One region of the Nocardia sichangensis genome, then DNA from elsewhere that is predicted to be linked to it. Evidence: riboswitches for the same ligand, from Rfam matches in the RefSeq annotation. Region 1 holds a riboswitch; each other region holds the start of a gene.
The links. A riboswitch is a leader RNA that binds a small molecule or an ion and turns the genes downstream of it on or off. The one in region 1 is predicted to bind S-adenosylmethionine.
Positions count from the first base shown of each region.

Region 1 (7,398 bases):
GATGCTGGTCCCGATGCTCGCAGCGTGCCTGCGGGTCCAGGTTTCGATGGGGGTCTCGTCCAACGACCGGGTGTCCGGACGGATCGTCGCCGCCGTGGTGCCCGCCGACGCCGGGGACAAGGGCCCGCAGCTGAAGGCGCCCGAGACGCTGGCCGCCAAGGTGCGGGTGGAGCCGTACGCCCAGGACGGATATATGGGCAGCCAGGTCTTCTTCGAGGATCTGTCGTTCGGCGAGGTGCAGCAGCTCGGCGGGCTGTCCGAGCAGACCCAGGGCATGTTCCAGTTGCAATTCCAGCGCACCGGCGACCTGGTCAGCCTGAGCGGGCGGGTCGATCTGAAATCGGTGCCGCCGCACGGCTCGGACGTGCAGTTCACCATCGCGTTCCCGGCCCGCGTCGCAAAGACCAACGGCAGCCGCGAGGGCGACAACGTCGTCTCCTGGAAGCTGCCGCCCGGTGATGTCTCCACGTTGCGCGCCGAGGTCAGTTACGCCGACCCGAACACCCGCTCGTTCGCGGGCTGGGCGGGCATCGCGGGCGGCATCACGCTCGCGGTGGCCGCCATCGTCGCGGCCATGGCGTACATGGACCGCAACCCCGCCGCGCCCGGCGCGCCGGAGGTCGGCTTCTCGCTCAGCCGCTGGTGGCGCTCGGTGACGCAGAATCGCTGAGCGACAGGTCGGTGTGCCGCGATAGCGTGGCCCACATGGTGAGTGCCGACCTGCCGAAGACGTTGCGCGCGAACTCGATCCTGCCGTCCTTCGCCGCCGCGGTCGCCGTGTTGGGCGCGGGCATCGCGCTGTACAACCGGATCACCGTACGGCGGTTGACGAACACCCCGACGACGGTGATCGAACCGGTCACCGTCTGTATCCCGGCGCGCGACGAGGCCGACCGGCTACCCGAGCTGATCGGCGACCTGCGCGCCCAGGTGGGCGTGCCGCGCATGGCGGTACGCGTCCTCGACGACGCGTCCACCGACGACACCGGCGCCGCGGCCCGCGCGGCGATCGACGGCGACCCGCGTTTCACCTTGCTGCACAGCGAGTCCGATCCGGTCCCCGGCTGGACCGGAAAGGCCACCGCCTGCGTCCGGCTGGCCGAGGAGGTGTCGACGCCGGTGCTGATCTTCTTGGACGCCGACGTGCGGCTGGCCCCGACGGCGCTCGCGGCGGCGGTCGGCGCGCTGCGCGAACGACGCGCCGCGTTGGTCTCCCCCTGGCCGCTGCAGGTGGCAGGCTCGGTGGCGGAGGCGCTGGTGCAACCCCTGCTGTGCTGGTCGTGGGCCTCGACGCTGCCGGTCACCGCGGCCGACCGGAGCCTGCGGCCCGCCACGGCGGTGGCCTGCGGGCAGTTCCTCGTGTTCGACAACGCCGCGTACCGCTCGGTGGGCGGCCACACGGCGGTGGCCGGAAGCGTCACCGAAGACCTCGACATCGCCCGTACGCTGCGGCGAGCCGGTCATTCCACGGTTCTGGTGGCCGCGGGACCGCTGGCCCGCACCAGGATGTATCGCGACGCCGCGGAATTGGACGCGGGCTACTCCCGCTGGCTCTGGTCGGCCTACGACGGCACGATAACGGGTGGAGCGGCGGTGGGACTGGTTGCCGCCCTTGCCTATTGGGTGCCGCCCGCAGTGGCGGTGTTCGGCCGCGGGGCGCACCGCCGGGCGGGCCTGGCCGGCTGGCTCGCCGCCGTCGCCGGGCGACTGCTGGCCCGCTCGACCGAAACCGGCGGCCCGCTGAAACCTTCGGACCTGCCTGCCGCCGTCGCGCATCCGGTGTCGGTGGCGGTGTATCTGCTTTTGTGGGTGCGATCACACCTGGCCCGGCGCCGCGGCACGGCCCGCTGGAAAGGTCGGCCGCTTCCCTGAGCAGCCGTGCCACGGTGACGGAAATCTCATGGCACCGGGGTAATTCCCACCGTCGGCAGGAAGAAGCAGGACTTGGCGCCGTTCTGCACCGTGCCGAACATCGCGGCGAGCACGGTGCCCTTCCCGGTGTCCACCGGGACCGCGCGCACCCCGCCCATCGGGAGGGACGCGACGAGGAAGTCCCGGATCGCCTGCTCGGCCGCGGGCCGCTGCTCCGGCGGAACGGCCGCGGGAACCATCGAACGCGCGACCTCGGGCAGCGGCCCCATGGCGGCGGTGCCGCTGCGACCGGTACTCAGATTCAGCCAGCTCACCTGCATTCCGGCGGTATTCGGGCCGTCCGGTCCGAGCCCGTAGGGCACGAAGGTGAACATGGCCTGCCCGGCCTTGACGGCGCTGAGGTCCTGGCCGGGAATCTGGACGGTGGTCTTCGGCCACGGCCCCGGAATGGCGCCTGCCACGGCGGGCGCCAGACCGGCCGTGGTGTTGTCGAGGCAGAACGCCGACGCGCTCGGGTACGCGAACGGCTGGATACCGAGCGCGCGCAACGCGTCGAGCGCGGCTTGATACGCGCCGAACAGGTCACCGGGAGCGGCGATCGGCACGGAGTCCTCGGGGAACGCGGGAATCGTGGCATCCGGAGCCGCGAACGCGGCCCCCGGCCCGGCGAGCACGAAGGCGATCGAACTGGTCGCGACAGCGGACAACTGGGTCAGACGGCGCAATATGGTCACGAAACCTCCTCATCGGCGGAACGATCGAGGGGGACAGTACTCCGGCAAACGCAATCAGCAGCCGAGATTGCACACAGCAATTTCGTGGCGAGTCCTGTTTGCCCGGAACGGACCTCCGCGTAGCCCACCGGCGTTCCCCAGCGTCGGCGATAGCCGTATGCTGCATCGGACCATCCCAGTCCGGCGCCACGCGCCCGGGATCGGCGAAGCGAGGAATCTCACCTCGCCCTCGGCAGAGCAGCGCACGCCCGGTTACTACAAAGATCCGATGAATCGGCGTCGACAAGATCTACGCTCACGGTGATTACTTCTCTTGTTCCAGGCTTCCCTTGCTGGGCATCATGATTCGGCTCGCCCCTGACATCCGTTGACGGGGGGTCGGCGCCAACCATCCAGAGCGACCGAGAGACCTGGCTCGTCGACGTCGCAGCAACCCCCCGGTCACCGGGTGCGGGTGCTTCCGCCGGGACCGATGGAGGAACCGAAGTGATCATCGAGGACCCGTCATGAGCGCGTCCACCGCGCCGGACGCCGCCCCCGAGGCCGCCGCGCCGACCGAACCGGACCCGACCGGAACACCGGCCCCCACCGAGACCGGCGCGACGCCGACCGTCGCGAAGACCCGGCATCCCTGGCGCTGGGTGATCAGTGCCGTCGCGCTGATCCTGCTCGCCCAGTTCGTGCACGGGCTGGCCACCAATCCCGGCTGGGATTGGCCGACGTTCGCGCGGTACATCACGGCCGAGTCGGTGCTATCGGCGCTGCGGGTCACCTTGGAGCTGACCGCGTGGGGCACGGCGCTGGGTTTTCTGCTCGGCACCGCGCTCGCGATCGCCCGGCTGTCGAACAACCCGGTGCTGCGGGTGATCGCGTGGGTCTACATCTGGGCATTCCGCTCGATCCCGCTGATCGTGCAGCTGCTGTTCTGGTTCAACATCGCCTACCTGTATCGGACCCTCTCGGTCGGCATCCCGTTCGGGCCCGCGCTGTTCACCTTCGAGGTGAACGGGGTGATCAGCGGTTTCACCGCCGCCGTGATCGGCTTGGCGCTGCATCAGGCGGCGTATTCGGCCGAGATCATCCGGGCCGGGTTCATCTCGGTGGACGCTGGTCAGCTGGAAGCCGCCGCCGCCTTGGGGATTCCACGGCTGCGGCAATTCCGCACGGTGGTGGTGCCGCAGGCGATGCGCTCGATCCTGCCGAACGCGGCCAACGAGGTGATCAGCCTGTTCAAGGGCACCTCGATCGTGTCGGTGATGGCGATCGCCGAGCTGTTCTACCAGGTCCAGGTCATCTACGGGCGCAACGGACGGGTGGTGCCGCTGCTGATGGTCGCGACGGTCTGGTACATCGTGCTCACCACGGCGCTCTCGGTGGCGCAGTACTACATCGAACGCCACTACGCCAAGGGCGCGCACCGCACGCCGCCGCCGACGCCGCTGCAACGCGCGTGGCGGAAGCTGCGTGAGGTCGCCGAGGTCGGTCCCGCCGCACCGCGCGGAGCGACCCGATGAGCGCCACACCCGCCGTGCAGGTCCGCGGCGTCCGGAAATCCTTCGGCTCGCACGAAGTGTTGCGCGGCATCGATCTCACCGTGCGATCCGGCGAGGTGGTGGCCGTGATCGGCCCGTCCGGGTCGGGCAAGTCGACCCTGCTGCGCGTGGTGAACCATCTGGAGACGCTGGACGCGGGCACCGTGCACATCGACGGCGAGCTGATCGGATATCGGCTGCGGCGCGACCGCTTGCACGCGCTGCCCGACCACGCGGTGCGCAAGCAGCGCTCCCGGATCGGCTTCGTCTTCCAGCAGTTCAATCTGTTCCCGCATCTGACCGTGCTCGACAACGTCACGCTCGCACCGCTGTCCGCGCAGCGGCGCGATCGGACCGAGGTGGAGCGCGAGGCACGCCTGCTGCTGGATCGGGTCGGCATCGGGCACCTGGCGGACGCGTATCCGCGCAGGCTGTCGGGCGGGCAGCAGCAGCGGGTTGCGATCGCCCGCGCGCTGGCGCTGCGCCCCCGCGTGATCCTGTTCGACGAGCCCACCTCCGCGCTGGACCCGGAACTGGTCGGCGAAGTGCTCGACGTGATCCGCGATCTGGCGCACGGCGGCACCGCGCTGGTGATCGTCACCCACGAGATCGGCTTCGCCCGTGAGGTCGCCGACACCGTGGTGTTCCTCGACGAGGGCGTCATCGTCGAGCAGGGCCCGCCCTCGGTCGTTCTCGACCATCCCGAACACCCGCGCACTCGCGCGTTCCTTTCCCGAGTCCGTTGACGAACAGGTATCCGATGAAGTTCTCCGCCCTGGTCACCGCCGCCGCGACCGCGGTCGTGCTGCTGGCCACCGGCTGCACCGAACCCGAGGCGGACAGCGCCGCGCAGCCCGCCGGTTCGGTCACCTTCGACCTCTCCCCCGCCCAGTCCGGCCGCGTTCGGGCCGCCAAGGTCGATGCCATCGCCGCCGAGGTGCCGAAGGCGATCCGCGACCGTGGCACGCTGGTCGTGACCGGCACGTCCGGGGCAGCGCCGCCGCTGCGGTTCTACGCCACCGACGACCGGACGGTGGTCGGCTCGGAGATCGACTTCGCCTCGCTGGTCGCCGACATCCTCGGCCTGAAACTCGATGCGCAGGTGGCCGATTGGTCGCAGAACTTCGTGCGGGTGGACTCCGGTGAGGTGGACGCGTTCATCTCCAACGTCACCGTCACCGAGGAACGCAAGGAGAAGTACGACTTCGCGACCTACCGCAAGGACAACGTCGCGCTGGAGGTGCCGATCCAGAGCAAGCTGGAATACAAGGATCGGACGAGCCTGGCGGGCAAGCGGATCGGGGTCGGCAGCGGCACCAATCAGGAGCAGCTGCTGGTGAAGTGGAACGAGCAGAACCGGGCCGAGGGCCTGCCTCCGATCGACATCGCCTACTTCCAGCAGACCACCGACTACTACCTGGCGCTGGCCTCGCAGCGGCTCGACGGCTACCTCGGGCCGAACCCGACGGCGATCTACCACGCGGCCACCGCGAAGCAGACCAGGATCGTGGGCACCTTCTCCGGTGCGGGCGAGGCGCTGCAAGGCGAGATCGCGGTGCTCACCAAGAAGGACAACGGGCTGATCACCGCCGTGCAGCACGCGCTCGCCTACGCCATCGAGCACGGCACATATCAGCAGGTGATCGACCGTTGGGGCCTGCAGAGCGAGAAGGTCACCGAATCGCGGATCAACCCGCCCGGCCTGCCGAAGAAGCGCTGAGCCGATGACACAACCGCTCTCGACCCCGACGCTGCGCGTGCACCGGGTCGCCCAGGACGATCCCTTGGCCGCGCCTCTGCTGGCCGAACTCGCCCTCGAGTACAGCAGCCGCTACGGTCGCACGCCCGGCGAGGTGCACGCCTCGTTGCGCGAACACCCGGCCACCGCGTTCGCGCCGCCGCACGGCGCACTGCTGGTCGTCACCCGCGACGGAGAAGCGGTGGCGGGCGGTGCGTTCCAGCGCTACGACGCGCACACCGCGGAGCTGAAGCGGATCTGGACCTCGCGGGAGCATCGCAGGCAAGGGCTCGGCCTGTTCGTACTCGAGCGGCTGGAAGCCGAGATCGCGCGCCGCGGCTACCGGCGGATCTACCTGACCACCGGACCGCGTCAGCCCGAAGCGGTCGCCCTCTATCTCGCCGCCGGTTACCGCGCGCTCTACGACCCGGACCTGCCCGCGGAACAGATCGGGCCGCACCCCTTCGAGAAGCAGCTGCCCGCGCTGGGAGCGATCGCGTGAAGTTCCTGCTGTTCACCTTGGTCACCCGGGTACCCGACCCGCGGACCGGCCGCCTGCCCGGCACCCGGGAACGCCTGCGCGACGTCGTCGGCCAGGCGCGGCTGGCCGAGGAACTGGGCTACGACGGATTCGCCGTCGGCGAGCGGCACGAGGAGCCGTTCCTGTCCGCCGCGCCGCCGGTCATCCTGTCCCACCTGGCCGCCCTCACCTCGCGGATCACGCTGTTCACCGCGGTGACCACGCTGAGCCTGCTCGACCCGGTGCGTGCTTTCGAGGACTACTCCACGCTGGACAACCTGTCCGGCGGGCGGCTCGAGCTGATCATCGGCAAGGGCAACGGCGCCGCACAGGCGCAGCTGTACCACGTCACGCCCGACGACCAGTGGGACCGCAATCGCGAAGGCTACGAACTGTTCCGCGCCCTGTGGGCCGGTGACAGCGTGACCTGGTCGGGGCGCTTCCGTCCGCCGCTGCGCGAGGCCAAGGCATTGCCGCGGCCGTGGCAGCCGAAGATCCGGATCTGGCACGGCAGCGCCACCAGCCGCGAATCGGTGGAACTGGCCGCGCGCCACGGTGATCCACTGTTCTCGGCGAACGTCACCAACCCGATCGAGCCGTATGCCGAGCTGGTGCGCCACTACCGGGAGCGCTGGGCGTTCCACGGCCACGACCCCGCCGACGCGCTGGTCGGCGCGGGCACCGCCGGATTCCAGGTGTCGCGCACCTCGCAGGAGGCGCTCGCGGCCTACGCGCCGATCTTCGAAGCGCGGCTGGCGCTGGCGCGCGAACGCGGGCTGCCGGTGGTGTTCGAGACCCTCGACGACTACGTGGCCCGCAGTTCGGCGCTGATCGGCAGCCCGGAGCAGGTGATCGACAAGGTCGGCCGCCAGCACGAGCACCTCGGCCACGAGGTGATCCACCTGTCCGCCGAACGCGACGGCCGCCCCGAGCGGCAGTACCTGGACGGCCTCGAGCTGTTCCAAGCCGAGGTGGCGCCGGAATTGCGCCGCCGCATCCCCA
Region 1 is NZ_JBJZOK010000035.1:44,553-51,950, forward strand. Features, by position in the region: gene ACL03I_RS33860 (LppM family (lipo)protein) at 1-670, shown strand, start outside; gene ACL03I_RS33865 (glycosyltransferase family 2 protein) at 706-1,872, shown strand; gene ACL03I_RS33870 (hypothetical protein) at 1,899-2,606, opposite strand; SAM riboswitch class I at 2,992-3,085, shown strand; gene ACL03I_RS33875 (amino acid ABC transporter permease) at 3,113-4,120, shown strand; gene ACL03I_RS33880 (amino acid ABC transporter ATP-binding protein) at 4,117-4,884, shown strand; gene ACL03I_RS33885 (ABC transporter substrate-binding protein) at 4,899-5,858, shown strand; gene ACL03I_RS33890 (GNAT family N-acetyltransferase) at 5,863-6,378, shown strand; gene ACL03I_RS33895 (LLM class flavin-dependent oxidoreductase) at 6,375-7,398, shown strand, end outside.

Region 2 (7,398 bases), on a different contig from region 1:
CGGTGGGGGCTGTGGAGGTGAAGGGGCGCGTTTCGGGAGTCGGGTTCCATACGCCGTTCTCGGCGGCGTAGTTCCAGGTGGGGCCCGTCGCCACGAGGGTGGCTATCGCATCGATCAGACGGTCGACGTCGGCGGAGGTGGTGCCGAGGCCGATGCTCGCGCGCAGTGCGCCGTCCAAGCCGAGGCGGGTGAGCAGCGGGTGGGCGCAGAAGCGTCCGTCGCGGACGCCGATACCGTGTTCGGCGGAAAGAAAGGCGGCGACCTGGCCGGGGGCGAAATCGTCCAGGGTGAACGCGACGATGCCGACGGAGTCGGGGCTGTCGGTCCAAATGCGCAACAGCCGAACGCCAGGAATCTCGGCCAAGCCGTCGCGGAGACGGTCGGCGAGTCGATGTTCGTGCGCGGCAAGGGTTTCGGCGTCGATGGCACAGAGCGCGTCACAGGCGGCGGCCAGCGCGGCGGCGCCGAGCACGTTCGGCGACCCGGCTTCGTGCCGCTGCGGAGCGGGCGCCCACTCGGCCGCGTCGGTACTCACCTCACGCACCGCGCCCCCGCCCGCGAGGTAGGGCCGCGCCGCGTCGAGCCAATCCCGTCTGCCCACCAGCACACCCGAGCCGAACGGCGCGTACAGCTTGTGGCCGGAGAACGCCAGATAGTCGATTCCGCTGGCGCGCAGGCTGATTCGACGATGCGGAGCCAGCTGGGCCGCGTCGACCAGGATTCGGGCGCCGCACTGGTGCGCGACGGTGGCCAGCCGCTCCAGCGGAAGCACCTCGCCGGTCACATTCGACGCACCGGTCACCGCGAGCAGTGCGGCGGGCCTACTGCACAGTTCGGCGACCAGCCTGCCGATGGTCTCCTCCACCGTGTCGGCGGCCTGCACGACCCGCCTGCCCTGCCTGGTCCAGGGCAGGAAGTTGGCGTGGTGCTCGATGTCGAGCACCACGGTGTCGCCGGGCACGCAGGACGCGAGCAGGTTCAGCGAGTCGGTGGTGTTGCGGGTGAACACCACCACTTGGTCGTCGGCGGCGTCGAGGAACCGGGAGACCGACCCGCGGGCGGCCTCGTAGCACTCGGTGGAGATCCGGGAGGCGTAGCCCGCGCCGCGATGCACGCTCGCGTAGTACGGCAGCAACTGCTGCACCCGGTCGGTGACCTGCGTCAACGCCGGCGCGCTCGCCGCGTAGTCGAAGTTGGCGTAGGTGGCCGTTCCGCCTTGCACCAGCGGAACGAGCAATTCGTCGCCGGAGACCCGGGCGAGAGCGGCACAGGTGTTGTCGACAGTGGTAGTCATCACGTGAATCCCGTCGGCTCAGGGACCCGCAATCGCATGATTCGTCGAGTCCGCGCTTGCCGCGCCCGGTCGGGCGGCGGCCGGGTCGTCACCCGGAGCACCCCACCGCGGAGGAGGGTTGCCGGCCAGCAAGCCGGGGCTTCGCGCTGGCACTCATGACCTGACCCGAGGGTGGCAGAAGCGCCCCGGCGCTGTCAACCACGTTCGACCCCGAGTCCCCAGGAGCACCGCGTGGAGATAACCACCAGGCGTGAGCCTTTACAAGCATCCCGACGACAGCGCGCGAGCCGCTGCCTCGGGATCCCACGCGCCCCTCGGCAACTGACGCCTTCGACCGCGCTCCGAGGCGGCGGACCGGTCGCCGGCGCCACGAGCCTCGACGCCGCACGCGCCCATCCCGAGGTCCGCACCGCTTCGATGAGCGGAATCACACCCGCACACGAGCGATCTCCCGGCGAACCCGAGGGTCGACGGACCGACCAGCGATTGCCCTGTCGCGGCGGCGAATATCGATCCCACCTGCAACGACGCGCAGGGCGCCCGCCGATCCGGCGTCCACTCCGGTGAACAACGAACGACGACAACCCCGGGTACCGTGGACAACTGGCCATCGTGGCGTTTGCCCTTTGGTAACCCAGCTATGACACAACAACGGGAAAGTGTGAGGCGAGTCGATGGGAGGTGCGCAGAGCACCATGCTCGAGATAGACGTCGACGCGCCCGCGGGCCCGTTGTCGCGCGGTGACCGCGCGCCGGAGGCCAGGACACTGGTCGACATCCTGACCGCGACGGCGCTCGCCCACCCCGACGCCCCTGCCATCGATGACGGCCGAGTAGTGCTCTCCTACCTGGAGCTGGTCGTCGAGATCGAGAAGACCATGGCCCGTCTCGCCACCGCTGGTGTGCGACCGGGCGACCGGGTCGGCGTACGCATACCGTCGGGTACCCGTGAGCTCTACGTGACCATCCTCGCCGTCCTGTACTCCGGCGCGGCCTACGTGCCGGTCGACGCGGACGACCCGGACGAGCGCGCCCAACTGGTCTTCGGCGAGGCGCAGGTCACCGCGATCGTGACCGCGGCGGGCATCGAGACCACCGCCGCGGGCATCCGCGCGGCGGAAGATCAGCGCGAGGAAAGCTGGTCGACGCTGCCGACTCCCCGCGATGACGCTTGGATCATCTTCACCTCGGGTTCCACCGGCACCCCGAAAGGCGTTGCCGTCACCCACCGCAACGCGGCCGCCTTCGTCGACGCGGAAGCCGACCTGTTCCTTCAGGACGCCCCGATCGGCCCGAGTGACCGTGTACTCGCCGGATTGTCGGTCGCCTTCGACGCGTCCTGCGAGGAGATGTGGCTGGCCTGGCGCAACGGCGCCTGCTTGGTGCCCGCTCCGCGTGAGCTGGTGCGCACCGGCGCCGATCTCGGTCCATGGCTGGTGCGGCGGCGGATCACCGTGGTCTCGACCGTCCCGACCCTGGCGGCGACCTGGCCGGTCGAGGCGCTGGAGGCGGTGCGCCTGCTCATCTTCGGCGGCGAGGCCGTCCCGCCGGAACTCGCCGAGCGTCTCGCCGGAAACGGTGATGTGGCGCGCGAGGTGTGGAACACCTACGGCCCCACCGAAGCCACGGTCGTCGCCTGCGCCGCGCGGTTGGACGGTCAGTGGCCGATCCGAATCGGATTGCCGCTCAACGGCTGGGATCTGGTCGTCGTCGATGCGGCGGGTAACCCGGTGGCCGAGGGGGAATCCGGCGAACTGGTGATCGGCGGCGTCGGGCTGGCCCGCTACCTCGACCCGGCCAAGGACGCCGAGAAGTACGCGCCGCTGGCCTCCGTCGGCTGGGAGCGCGCGTATCGCAGCGGCGACCTGGTGCGCAACGACAGCGCAGGTCTGGTCTTCCTCGGCCGCGCCGACGATCAGATCAAGCTGGGCGGGCGGCGCATCGAACTCGGCGAGATCGATAACGCTCTGCAACGCCTGCCCGGAGTCACCGGCGCCGCGACGGCCATCCGCACCACAAAAGCGGGCAACAAGCTACTGGTCGGCTATCTGACCGGACCCGGACCGGATTTCGATGCCAAGGCCGCGCGCGCGGTCCTCGCCGGACAGTTGCCCGCGCCGCTGGTGCCCCGGCTCGCGGTGGTCGACGAACTGCCCACCCGCACCTCCGGCAAGGTCGACCGCGACGCGCTGCCCTGGCCGCTGCCCAACGCCGCCGAGGACGACGACGACAACGACCTGACCGGCACGGCCCTGTGGATCGCCGGACTCTGGGACGCCATCCTCGGCGCGGAGGTCGGCGATCTCGACGCGGACTTCTTCGACCTGGGCGGCGGTTCACTCGCGGCGGCCCAGCTGGTCACCGCCTTGCGCGAACGGTATCCGCAGATCGCCGTCGCGGACGTCTACGACCATCCCCGCCTGGGCGCGCTCGCCGAGCTGCTGGAGCAGACCACGCCCACCGTGGCCGTCGCCGACCGGACGGTGCGGCCGACGCCACCGCTCGCGCAAGCCGCGCAGGTACTCGCCACCATCCCGCTCACCACCCTCACCGGCCTGCAGTGGCTCACCTGGCTGGCGATCGTCGGCAACATCGCGGCCTGGTCCGGGTCGCTGCCATGGCTGCCACAGCTGTCCTGGTGGTGGACGCTGGTCGCGTTCCTGCTGTTCATCTCGCCGCTCGGCCGGATGACGATCTGCGTGGCGGGCGCGCGGCTGCTGCTGCGCGGCGTCCGGCCGGGGCGCTATCCGCGCGGGGGCTCGGTGCATCTGCGGTTATGGGCGGCCGTGCGCCTGTCCGAGGCCAGCGGCGCGGAGAATCTGTCCGGCGCCCCCTGGATGGTGCCGTTCGCCCGCGCGCTCGGCGCGAAGATCGGCAAGGGGGTCGACCTGCACAGCCTCCCGCCGGTGACGGGGATGCTCGAACTTGGCGATGGTTGCAGCGTGGAGCCGGAGGTCGACCTGTCCGGCTACTGGATCGACGGCGACGTGGTGCATCTCGGCCCGATCACCGTCGGCCCCGGCGCGGTGGTCGGCTCGCGCTCGATCTTGTTGCCCGGCACGAAGATCGGCAGGAACGCCGAGGTGGCGCCCGGCTCCGCGGTGGCGGGCAAGGTGAAGGCGGAACAGGAGTGGGCCGGTTCGCCCGCGGTGAAGGTGGGCAAGGCCCAGCACCGCTGGCCCGCGCACACGCCGGCTCGAGCCCGCCGCTGGGTCGGCGTCTTCGGTGTCACATCGATGGCGCTGGCCGCCATGCCGATTCTCGGCATCGGCGCCGGTGGCGCGTTCCTCGCCTGGTTCGTTCGCGACACCCGCACGCTCGCGGGCGGCGTCGCGCGCGCATTCGCCGTGCTTCCCTTCGCGACCCTGCTCAGCCTGGGCGTCTACGCCGCGGCGACCATCGTCGCGGTCCGGCTGCTGAGCATCGGCCTGACCGAGGGCTATCACCCGGTGCGCAGCCGGGTCGGCTGGCAGGCATGGGCCACCGAGCGCCTGCTGGATTCCGCACGCACTTTCCTGTTCCCGCTGTATGCCAGCCTGCTCACCCCGCTGTGGCTGCGCTTGCTCGGCGCGAAGGTGGGCAAGAGCGTCGAGGCCTCCACGGTGCTGCTGCTGCCGAAGTTCACCACCGTCGCCGACGGGGCGTTCCTGGCCGACGACACCATGATCGCCGGTTACGAACTCGGCGGCGGCTGGCTGCACATCGGTGCGGCCAAGGTCGGCAAGCGCGCCTTCCTCGGCAACTCCGGCATGACCGCCCCCGGGCGACGGGTCCCGAAGAACGGGCTGGTCGCGGTGCTGTCGGCGGCGCCGTCCAAAGCGAAACCCGGCTCGTCCTGGCTGGGCAGCCCACCGGTCCGGCTGCGCCGCGCCACGGAGAACGCCGAGACGGCGCGCACCTTCGATCCGCCCGCCCGCCTGCGCGTCGCCCGCGGCATCGTAGAGACGTGCCGCTTGATCCCGGTTCTGGTGACCTTCGCGATCGGTCTCGGCGTGCTGTGCACCCTCGCGTGGCTCGCGCAAACCTTCGGCCACCTGACGGCCGGGCTGCTCAGCGGACTGGTGCTGCTGGCGGCGGGTGGCGTCGCGGGGGCGACCTCGGTGGCCGCCAAGTGGTTGCTGGTGGGGCGGATCCGCGCCGAGGAGCATCCGCTGTGGAGTTCGTTCGTCTGGCGCAACGAGGTTTCCGACACGTTCGTGGAAACGGTTGCCGCACCATGGTTCGCGCGTGCGGCGACCGGGACGCCCGTCCTGAACCTCTGGCTTCGCGGTCTCGGCGCAGGCATCGGGCGCGGGGTATGGTGCGAGTCCTACTGGCTACCGGAGGCGGACCTGGTGACTCTCGGCGACGGCGCGACCGTGGAACGCGGATGTGTGGTGCAGACCCACCTGTTCCACGACCGGATCATGGCCATGGACACCGTCACCCTCGGCGCGGGCGCCACCCTCGGTCCGCACTGCGTGGCACTGCCCGCCTCGACGCTCGGCGACGGCGCGACCATCGGCCCGGCTTCCCTGGTCATGCGCGGCGACGCGGTGCCCGCCTCGACGCGCTGGTGGGGCAACCCGATCGCGCCCTGGTTCACGGGCGATCCCGGGGCACGCTGATGGCGGGCAAGTTCTACGAAGCCCCCATCGACGAGTACCTCCCGCAGAACGGCAACCGGGGGTATCGCGTTTCCCGGTACGAGCTGGAACTGGCCTATCGGGTGTCCGCCAACCGGCTCACCGGGCGCGCCGAGATCACCGCCGTGACCACCGAGGCGCGCACCCGGTTCGCACTCGATCTCGGCCAAGCGCTGAGCGTGTCGAAGGTGTCCGTCAACGGGATCAAGGCCGCGAAATTCGCCCATCAGCACGGCAAGTTGGTCGTGACGCCGCAACAGCGAATTCCGGCGGGCGGCGTGCTCGCGCTGGTGGTGCAGTACGGCGGCACCCCGAAACCGGTGCGCGGGCCGTGGGGCGAGGTCGGGTGGGAAGAACTCACCGAAGGCGCGATCGTGGCCAGTCAGCCCAATGGCGCGGCGTCCTGGTTCCCGTGTGACGACCACCCGAGTTCCAAGGCCAGCTACCGGATCTCGATCACCACCGATTCGCCCTACTACGCGGTGGCCAACGGCACCCTGCTGCGCAAGCAGACCAAGTCCAGTCAGACCACATGGGTGTACGAGCAGGCTGAGCCGATGTCGAGCTACCTGGCCACCATCCAGATCGGTCACTACCGCAAGCACCGCATCGGTTCTTCGCAGGCGGTGCCGATGCAGGCGATCCTGCCTGCGCGGCTGCGCGCCAACTTCGACCACGACTTCGCTCGTCAGCCGAGGATGCTCGAGGTCTTCAGCGAGAAATTCGGCCCCTACCCTTTCGCGGACTACACCGTCGTCGTCACCGACGACGAACTGGAGATCCCGATCGAGGCGCAGGGCATCTCCATCTTCGGCGCCAACCACTGCGACGGCCGCCGCGGCGCGGAACGACTGGTCGCGCACGAGCTGGCCCACCAGTGGTTCGGCAACAGCCTGACCATCCGGCAGTGGCGGGACATCTGGCTACACGAAGGCTTCGCCTGCTACGCGGAATGGATCTGGTCGGAGGCCGCGGGCGGGCCGACCGCCGATCAGCTGGCCCGCGCCGCACGGCACAACCTGGCCCGCGAGCCCCAGGACATCGTCATCGGCGATCCGGGACCGCAGCGGATGTTCGATGACCGCGTCTACAAGCGGGGTGCGCTCACCCTGCACGCTTTGCGCCTGGAACTCGGCGACTCGACCTTCTTCGACCTGCTCCGGGAATGGACCATTCGCTACCGCCACTCGTCGGTGACCACCGAGGAATTCACCGACCTGGCCGGGCACTACAGCCTGGTGTCGCTACGCCCACTGTGGGACAGCTGGCTGCTCGCCGAGCGACTACCGCAGCTGCCCCCCTACGGCGGCGCATCGACGGCCTGATCAGAACACCAGATAACGCGCGGCGAGTTCCTCGACCAGCGGATCGTCCTCCGGCACGTTGGCCAGCGCGTCCAGATCGGTCTCCACGGCGATCTGCCGGGGGTCGTCGTGCTCGGTGTCCCGGGGGTCCTCGATGAGCTGGCGCAGCAGTTTC
Region 2 is NZ_JBJZOK010000017.1:156,634-164,031, forward strand. Features, by position in the region: gene ACL03I_RS23690 (aminotransferase class V-fold PLP-dependent enzyme) at 1-1,294, opposite strand, end outside; SAM riboswitch class IV at 1,342-1,455, opposite strand; gene ACL03I_RS23695 (Pls/PosA family non-ribosomal peptide synthetase) at 1,990-5,901, shown strand; gene ACL03I_RS23700 (M1 family metallopeptidase) at 5,901-7,244, shown strand; gene ACL03I_RS23705 (hypothetical protein) at 7,245-7,398, opposite strand, start outside.
Region 2: another riboswitch for S-adenosylmethionine. It lies ahead of ACL03I_RS23690 (aminotransferase class V-fold PLP-dependent enzyme); the one in region 1 lies ahead of ACL03I_RS33875 (amino acid ABC transporter permease).

Region 3 (7,398 bases), on a different contig from region 1:
AACGGCAGGTTGGTCAGGTTCTGCGACAGGTAGCCGACGGCGCGGTACACCGCCTGCACGTCCCAGTCCTTGAACACGCCGGTGCCCTTGACGTTGCCGGTGCCGTCGAGCTCGGTGCGCTCGGTGCGCAGGCCGACGACCTTGCCGTTCTCGCCGAGAATCTCGGCGGGGGATTCGAAGAAGTGCAGGAACAGCTTGTGCGGCCGGTCGCCCGCGTCGCGGATGGCCCACTGCTCGAGCGTGTTGGCGACCATGTCGACCTGCTTGGAGTGACGGCGCGCGGCTTCGGAGCCTTCGTCGTAGTCGATGTCCTCGGGGTCGACGATGACCTCGATCGTGGGCGAATGGTCGAGCTCGCGCAGTTCCAGCGGGGTGAACTTGGCCTGCGCGGGACCGCGGCGGCCGAAGACGTGCACCTCGACGGCCTTGTTGGCCACCAGGCCCTTGTAGACGTTCGGCGGAATCTCGGTCGGCAGCAGTTCGTCGCCGGTCTTGGCCAGCACGCGGGCGACGTCGAGGGCGACGTTGCCGACGCCGAGGACGGCGACCTTCTCCGCCTCCAGCGGCCAGGTGCGGGGGACGTCGGGGTGGCCGTCGTACCAGGAGACGAAGTCGGCGGCGCCGTAGGAGCCGTCGAGGTCGATGCCGGGGATCGGCAGGGCGCGGTCGGCGTTGGCGCCGGTGGAGAAGATCACCGCGTCGTAGAAGGCCCGCAGGTCGTCGAGGGTGATGTCGGTGCCGTAGTCGATGTTGCCGAGCAGGCGCACCTGCGGCTTGTCGAGGACCTTGTGCAGGGCCGTGATGATGCCCTTGATGCGGGGGTGATCGGGCGCGACGCCGTAGCGGATCAGGCCGAACGGCGCGGGCATGCGCTCGTAGAGGTCGATCGACACCTCGGCATCGGACTTCATCAAGGCGTCGGCGGCGTAGATCCCGGCCGGTCCGGCGCCCACGATCGCGATGCGGAGCGGGCGGGTCTTCGCGGTGTGCGCGTCAGGCCCGGAGGAGGAAGCCTGCGTCACCACGGAGGGCTCGCGGACACCGCCATCCTCTACTGCACTCTGTTCGGTCATCTCTTTACGCGCACCTTTATGGTCGAAACAATTAATGACGTCGGGCTTAGCTTAGGCTAAGTTGACGCACCGGCTCGGTCGCACCCGTCCGGTGCGGACGCCGGCGTCGCCGGCTCGTGGCTGCACGGTGCTCCGTTCGCCGCGGCGTAGAGCTGCCGATTCGCTATGACAGCAGGCCGCCGTCCCGCGATTCTATCGGGATGGCCGACGCCGCCCCGCGTCGGTGCGTGAACTCGACGGATGCCATCGACAGCCACGATTGCCGCTTACCCGCTCGCGCGCGGTCTATCGCCGCCGCTCGCCCCTGGTCGGCGTCGCGCCGGTGTTTGCCCGGGGTCGAGCGCTCGATACCGGCGCCGACCAGGGATCATCGAGCCATGACCGAACAGCAGCCGACCGCGGGCGAGGACGAGATCATCCGGGTCGATCAGACCGATAAACGCTCGGTGGTCCCGTTCGTCGCCGCCGCGGTGGTCGCGGCGATCGTGCTGATCGCGATCGTGCTCGGCGGTGTGCTGTCACCCGCTGAGAAAAATGTCACAGACGCCGACCGCATCACGGCGGCCGTCCGAAACTTCGTCGACGGTGCCAACCGCAGCGACGCCGTGCCGCCGCCCGGCACCGCGTGCCAGGGCTTCGACGCCGCCCACTCACCGCTGGCGGGCCAGGACGGCGCCGGAAAGCCCGTCGAGATCACGAAAATCGACCCGCCCATGGTGGACGGCGACCGGGGCAAGGCGACCGTCACCACGAAGGTGGACGGGCAGGAGAAGACGACGACCTGGATTCTCGCCAGATCCGGCGACAAGTGGCTGGTATGCACCTGAGCGTTCGCGCAGGGTGCGTCACCGTTTGACACGGTGACCCGGGTCGGTGCAATCTCAGTCGAAGGTCATGAGAACCAGTGTCAAGCCCCGGCATTGCTGGTCGGCAACCCTCCTCCGCGGTGGGGTGCTCCGGGTGACGACCTGGCGGCGCCCTGGTCCCGGGCGCGGCAAGTGCGGATTCGCAGGAGGTGCACATGAGTTATGCCGGTGACATCACCCCTCAGCAGGCTTGGGAGTTGCTGCGGGACAATCCGGAAGCCGTCCTGGTGGACGTGCGGACGGAAGCGGAATGGAGATTCGTCGGAGTCCCCGACACGAGCCCGATCGAACGGCCGACCGTGCTGATCGAGTGGGTCGATTCCACGGGAGCGCGCAACGAGACGTTCGTCGAGCAGCTGAAGCAAGCGCTCGACGGCCATGATCCCGATGCTCCTGTCGTCTTCCTCTGTCGCTCCGGTCAGCGTTCGGTGGGTGCGGCGATCGCCGCCACCTCGGCGGGCTACCGCACCTCCTACAACGTGCTGGAGGGCTTCGAAGGCCCGCTCGACGAATTCGGGCATCGCGGCGGCTCCGGCTGGCGTGCCCTCGGACTGCCCTGGCGGCAGTCGTGATCACCGGCGGCGCGTTCGACAAGCCGCTGCCCGAGAGCGTCGGCCCCGCGACGCTCGGCGTGCGCGGCGGGCTGCGGCGCTCCGGTTTCGAGGAGACCGCCGAGGCGCTCTACCTCACCTCCGGCTTCGTCTACGAGAGCGCGGAGGCCGCCGAGGCCGCGTTCACCGGCGAGGTCGAACATTTCGTCTACTCCCGCTACGGCAACCCGACGGTGGCCATGTTCGAGGAGCGGATGCGCCTGCTCGACGGCGCCGAGGCGTGCTTCGCGACCGCGAGCGGCATGGCCGCGGTGTTCACCGCGCTGGGCGCGCTGCTGGGCGCCGGCGACCGGCTCGTCGCCGCGCGCAGCCTGTTCGGCTCGTGCTTCGTGGTGTGCAACGAGATACTGCCGCGCTGGGGCGTGGAGACCGTCTTCGTCGACGGCGAGGATCTCGACCAGTGGGAACAGGCGCTGTCCGTGCCCACTCAGGCGGTCTTCTTCGAGACGCCCGCCAATCCGATGCAGACGTTGGTCGACGTGCGGCGGGTGAGCGAGCTGGCGCACGCGGCGGGCGCGAAGGTCGTGCTGGACAACGTGTTCGCCACTCCGCTGCTGCAACGCGGCTTCGAACTCGGCGCCGACGTGGTGGTCTATTCGGGCACCAAGCACATCGACGGCCAAGGCCGCGTGCTGGGCGGCGCGATCCTCGGCGCCCAGGACTACATCGACGGCCCGGTGAAGACGTTGATGCGCCATACCGGCCCGGCCCTGAGCCCGTTCAACGCGTGGACGCTGCTAAAAGGCTTGGAGACGATGCCGCTGCGGGTGCGCCATTCGACGGAGTCCGCGCTGCGGATCGCCCGCTTCCTGGAGAGCAACCCGGCCGTCAGCTGGGTGCGATACCCGTTCCTGGATTCGCATCCGCAGTACGCGCTGGCCACGGGCCAGATGAGCGGCGGCGGCACCGTGGTCACCTTCGAGCTGAACGCACCCGAGAACGAGGCGAAGAAGCGCGCGTTCGAAGTCCTGAACCGGTTGCGCATCGTCGACATCTCCAACAACCTCGGTGACGCCAAGTCCCTGATCACCCACCCCGCGACCACGACACACCGCGCCATGGGTCCCGAAGGCCGGGCCACCATCGGTTTGTCCGACGGCGTCGTCCGCATCTCGGTGGGCCTGGAGGACGTGGAAGACCTGCTCCAGGATCTCGACCAAGCCCTCGCCTGAGCAGGGATCGGTCACATCGGCATGGTGACGCCGGGTGAAGACGGTGCACCGTGCAGGATCAAGTGGCTCGGAACGTCGTCTTTCTTGTCGTTCTTCTTGCCGTTCTTGTTCTTGCCCGGCAGGTCGAAGGCCAGCCGGATCGTGTCGGCGCGGCCGGGCGCGATGCGTGCGAAGTCGTCGCCGGGCGGGTTGAGTCCGGCGGTGGCCGCCGCGTCGGGTGCGACGGAGCGGCCCGCGGTGGTGACCAGCCGTTGACCGGTGACGTCGAGGACTTGGTCGCGGTCGGACACGTTGGTGACCGTCAGCGTGACGATGGTTCGGGAACCGCCGCCGGAGCCCACATCGGTCACGGTGAAAGCGAAGTTTCCGTCGCGCACGGCAGTACCCGGATTCGCGGGTTGTCCGCCGGTCGGGGGCAGCGGAGTATCGGTCGGCGTAGCGGTTTCGCGGGTCGTCGGACCCGCGACGGGCGCGGACCCGATGCCGCCTACCAGCAGCCACAACGCCGCCGCGGCGACGAGCGCCGCCCCTGCGGCGACGGGTATCCATCGGCGCTTTCGCCGACGATGGAGCTGGCCGGTCGGAGCGGGTGAACGTACCTCGGGCGTCGGCTGCGCCGCAGTGGCGGCGGTCATGACGCGAGTTCGCGGGCGGGCGGCCGGTGCCGGGAGAGGCGGGGCCGGTCGCGCGACCGTGGACCGGGCCAGAGCGGCCGACGCCGCCGCGGCGAATTCCCCCGCGCTGCCATAGCGTGCGTCCGGCTCTTTGGCCATTCCCCGGGCGATGACGTCGTCGAGTGCGGCCGGGACGCCGTGGGCCGCCCGCGAGGCGCGCGGCGGCTCGGCCATCAGATGCGCCCGCATCTGTTGTGCCGGATCGCCCGCGCCGTAGGGCGGTTGTCCGGTGAGGGTCTCGTAGAGCACGCAGGCCAGCGAATAGACATCCGACCTGGCATCGACCGTGCCGGTGAATCGCTCCGGCGCCATGTACCCCAGCGTGCCGACCACCAGCCCGGTGGCGGTGAGCGCGGTGCCGTCGGCGGCGCGGGCGATACCGAAATCGATCAGATATACGAAACCGCTGGTGTGCAGAAGGATGTTGCCCGGCTTCACATCGCGGTGCACGAGTCCGGCCGCGTGCGCGGCGTCCAGCGCCTCGGCGGCCTGGGCGATGACGTCGACGGCCCGATCCGGCGGCAGCGCGCCCGATCGAAGCCGGGTGCCCAAGTCGACGCCATCGATGTAGGCCATCTCCAAGAACAGATGGCCGTCGACCTCGCCGAACGCGTGGATGGGCACGATGTGCGGGTCGCGCGCCCGAGCGCCCAGCCGCGCCTCCCGCTCGAAGCGCTGCCGATAGAGCGAATCCGCGGTATACGCCGCGGACAGCACCTTGAGCGCCACGGCGCGGCCCTCAGGGTCGTGTGCCAACCACACCTCACCCATGCCGCCACGACCCAGCAAGCGTTCGAGCGAGTAGTTCCCGAACGTGCCACCGGCGCTCTGCACGGACATGCCTCGACCGTATCGCCGGGTTTCGTCGCCATCGCGGGCGGGAGGGCGTCCGCTTTCGTGCTGTCGACGCCGCACGTTACGCGGAGAAGGCTTCGTCAGGCATCGGCGGTGCGCTCGATGTCGGTGAGATGGGCGATGTTGGCCCGGTCGTCCGGGGACGAGCTCGGTTCGGTGGTGAACCAGGAGTCGAGGATCTCCCGTAGCTCGGCGCTGGAGGTCGAACGCAGGCTCAGGGCAAGGACGTTGGCGTCGTTCCAGGTGCGGGCGCCCGCCGCGGTCGAGGCGTCCGCGCAGAGTGCGGCGCGGACACCTGCGACCTTGTTGGCCGCGATCGAGGCGCCCGTGCCGGTCCAGCAGCAGACGACGGCTTGGTCGGCGTGGCCGGAGGCGACATCGCGGGCGGCCGCTTCGCTGGCCCAGGCCCAGTCGTCGCGTTCCTCGTCGGACAGCGCGCCGTGCAACACGAGTTGGTGGCCGCGCTTGCCCAGTTCGTCGACCAGTTCCGCGGCCACTCCGACCCGCTCGTCCGCCGCCACCGAAATTCGCATGCGTTCAGCGTAGTTGCCGGTTCGCGGGCAGTGCGGACGATCGTTCGCATTGACAGTATGCTGTCAAATATGACAGCATACTGTCATGATGAAGACCGTGCACATGGCCGTTTACGACACACTCGCCGACTGGGAGGTGGGCGCGGCGACCGCGCACATCAACAAGCCGAGCTGGCACCGGGAACCGGGAACCTGGCAAGTGAAGACGGTCGGCCCGACCGTGGAGCCGATCACGACGATGGGCGGCATGCGCATCGTGCCGGATGTCGTGCTCGCCGAGCTGACCCCCGCGGACAGCGCGATGTTGATCCTGCCGGGCGCGGACACCTGGGAGGGGCCGCACTTGGATCCGTTCGCGCACAAGGCACGCGAGTTCGTGGACGCCGGTGTTCCGGTCGCCGCGATGTGCGGTGCGACATTCGGCTTGGCCAAGGCGGGTCTGCTCGACACTCGCGAGCACACCAGCAACGTCGCCGAATACCTTCGCTACAGCGGGTATTCGGGTGCGCACCACTACGTCGACGAACCGGCCGTCACCGACGGTGACGTCATCACCGCCGGGGCGAGCGCGCCGTTCGAGTTCGCGCGCGAGGTGCTCGGCAGGCTCGGCGTGTACGAGCCGCATGTGCTGGATGGCTGGTACGCGTTGTACGCGCACTCCGATCCGGCCGGATGGGCGGTGCTGGCGGAATACGACGCGCAGCACGCGTGAGCGAGAATCGTCGGTGATCCGGCCGGATCGCCGGCATCGGGAGGCGACGCATGACCCCAGAACAGGAATTGTTCGCCGCGGCGGCGATCACGTCGTTCCGTTTGAACGGTCAGTTCCTCGGCGTGGCCGAGGAACTGGCGCGACCGGCGGGCCTGACCGCCGCTTGGTGGCAAGTGCTCGGTGCGGTGCTGCGTGCGCCGCTACCCGTCGCGGGCATCGCCCGCGAGATGGGCATCACCCGCCAGAGCGTCCAGCGCATCGCGGATCTGCTCGTGGATAAAGGGCTCGCCGAATACCAGCCCAATCCCGCCCACCGGCGCGCGAAACTCGTCGCGGTCACCGACGCGGGCCGGGCGGCGGTGCACCGCATCGACCCGCAACACAAAGTGCTGGCCGAACGGCTCGTAAACGAACTCGGCCGCGATCAGCTCGCGCGCACCGTCGAGGTGCTCACCACGCTGTCCGCCGCGATCGACGCGATCACCACGGACGGCGCCTAGCCGCGCCGACCAACGACGATCGCGTTCGACCGCAGCGTACGTCGTCGTAGGCGGAAGTGCGGGTCGCGGAAAGCTTTTCGCGCGCCGAGCCTCTGGGCAGCGGCTGTTGTCGGATCGACGAGTGCCTGGTCCCCGGCGGGCTTCCGAGACCGAGGAGGCGGCAGCGGCGGCGTGGTTCGTCGCAGGTCCGGACGTGTCGCTCAGTCGGCGAACGGGGACTCGGTCTTCCCGATCAGGTCGGCGACGGAGTCCACCACCATCGTGGGGCGGTAGGGGTAGGCCTCGAAGGACGCGCGGGTGGAGATGCCCGAGGTGACCAGGATCGTGCGCATGCCCGCTTCCAGGCCGGAGATCACGTCGGTGTCCATCCGGTCGCCGATCATCACCGTCGACTGCGAATGT
Region 3 is NZ_JBJZOK010000001.1:225,218-232,615, reverse strand. Features, by position in the region: gene ACL03I_RS01210 (FAD-dependent oxidoreductase) at 1-1,073, opposite strand, end outside; gene ACL03I_RS01205 (Rv0361 family membrane protein) at 1,451-1,900, shown strand; SAM riboswitch class IV at 1,964-2,080, shown strand; gene ACL03I_RS01200 (rhodanese-like domain-containing protein) at 2,095-2,511, shown strand; gene ACL03I_RS01195 (O-succinylhomoserine sulfhydrylase) at 2,508-3,722, shown strand; gene ACL03I_RS01190 (serine/threonine-protein kinase) at 3,734-5,236, opposite strand; gene ACL03I_RS01185 (RpiB/LacA/LacB family sugar-phosphate isomerase) at 5,332-5,784, opposite strand; gene ACL03I_RS01180 (type 1 glutamine amidotransferase family protein) at 5,873-6,496, shown strand; gene ACL03I_RS01175 (MarR family winged helix-turn-helix transcriptional regulator) at 6,547-6,996, shown strand; gene ACL03I_RS01170 (HAD-IIA family hydrolase) at 7,197-7,398, opposite strand, start outside.
Region 3: another riboswitch for S-adenosylmethionine. It lies ahead of ACL03I_RS01200 (rhodanese-like domain-containing protein); the one in region 1 lies ahead of ACL03I_RS33875 (amino acid ABC transporter permease).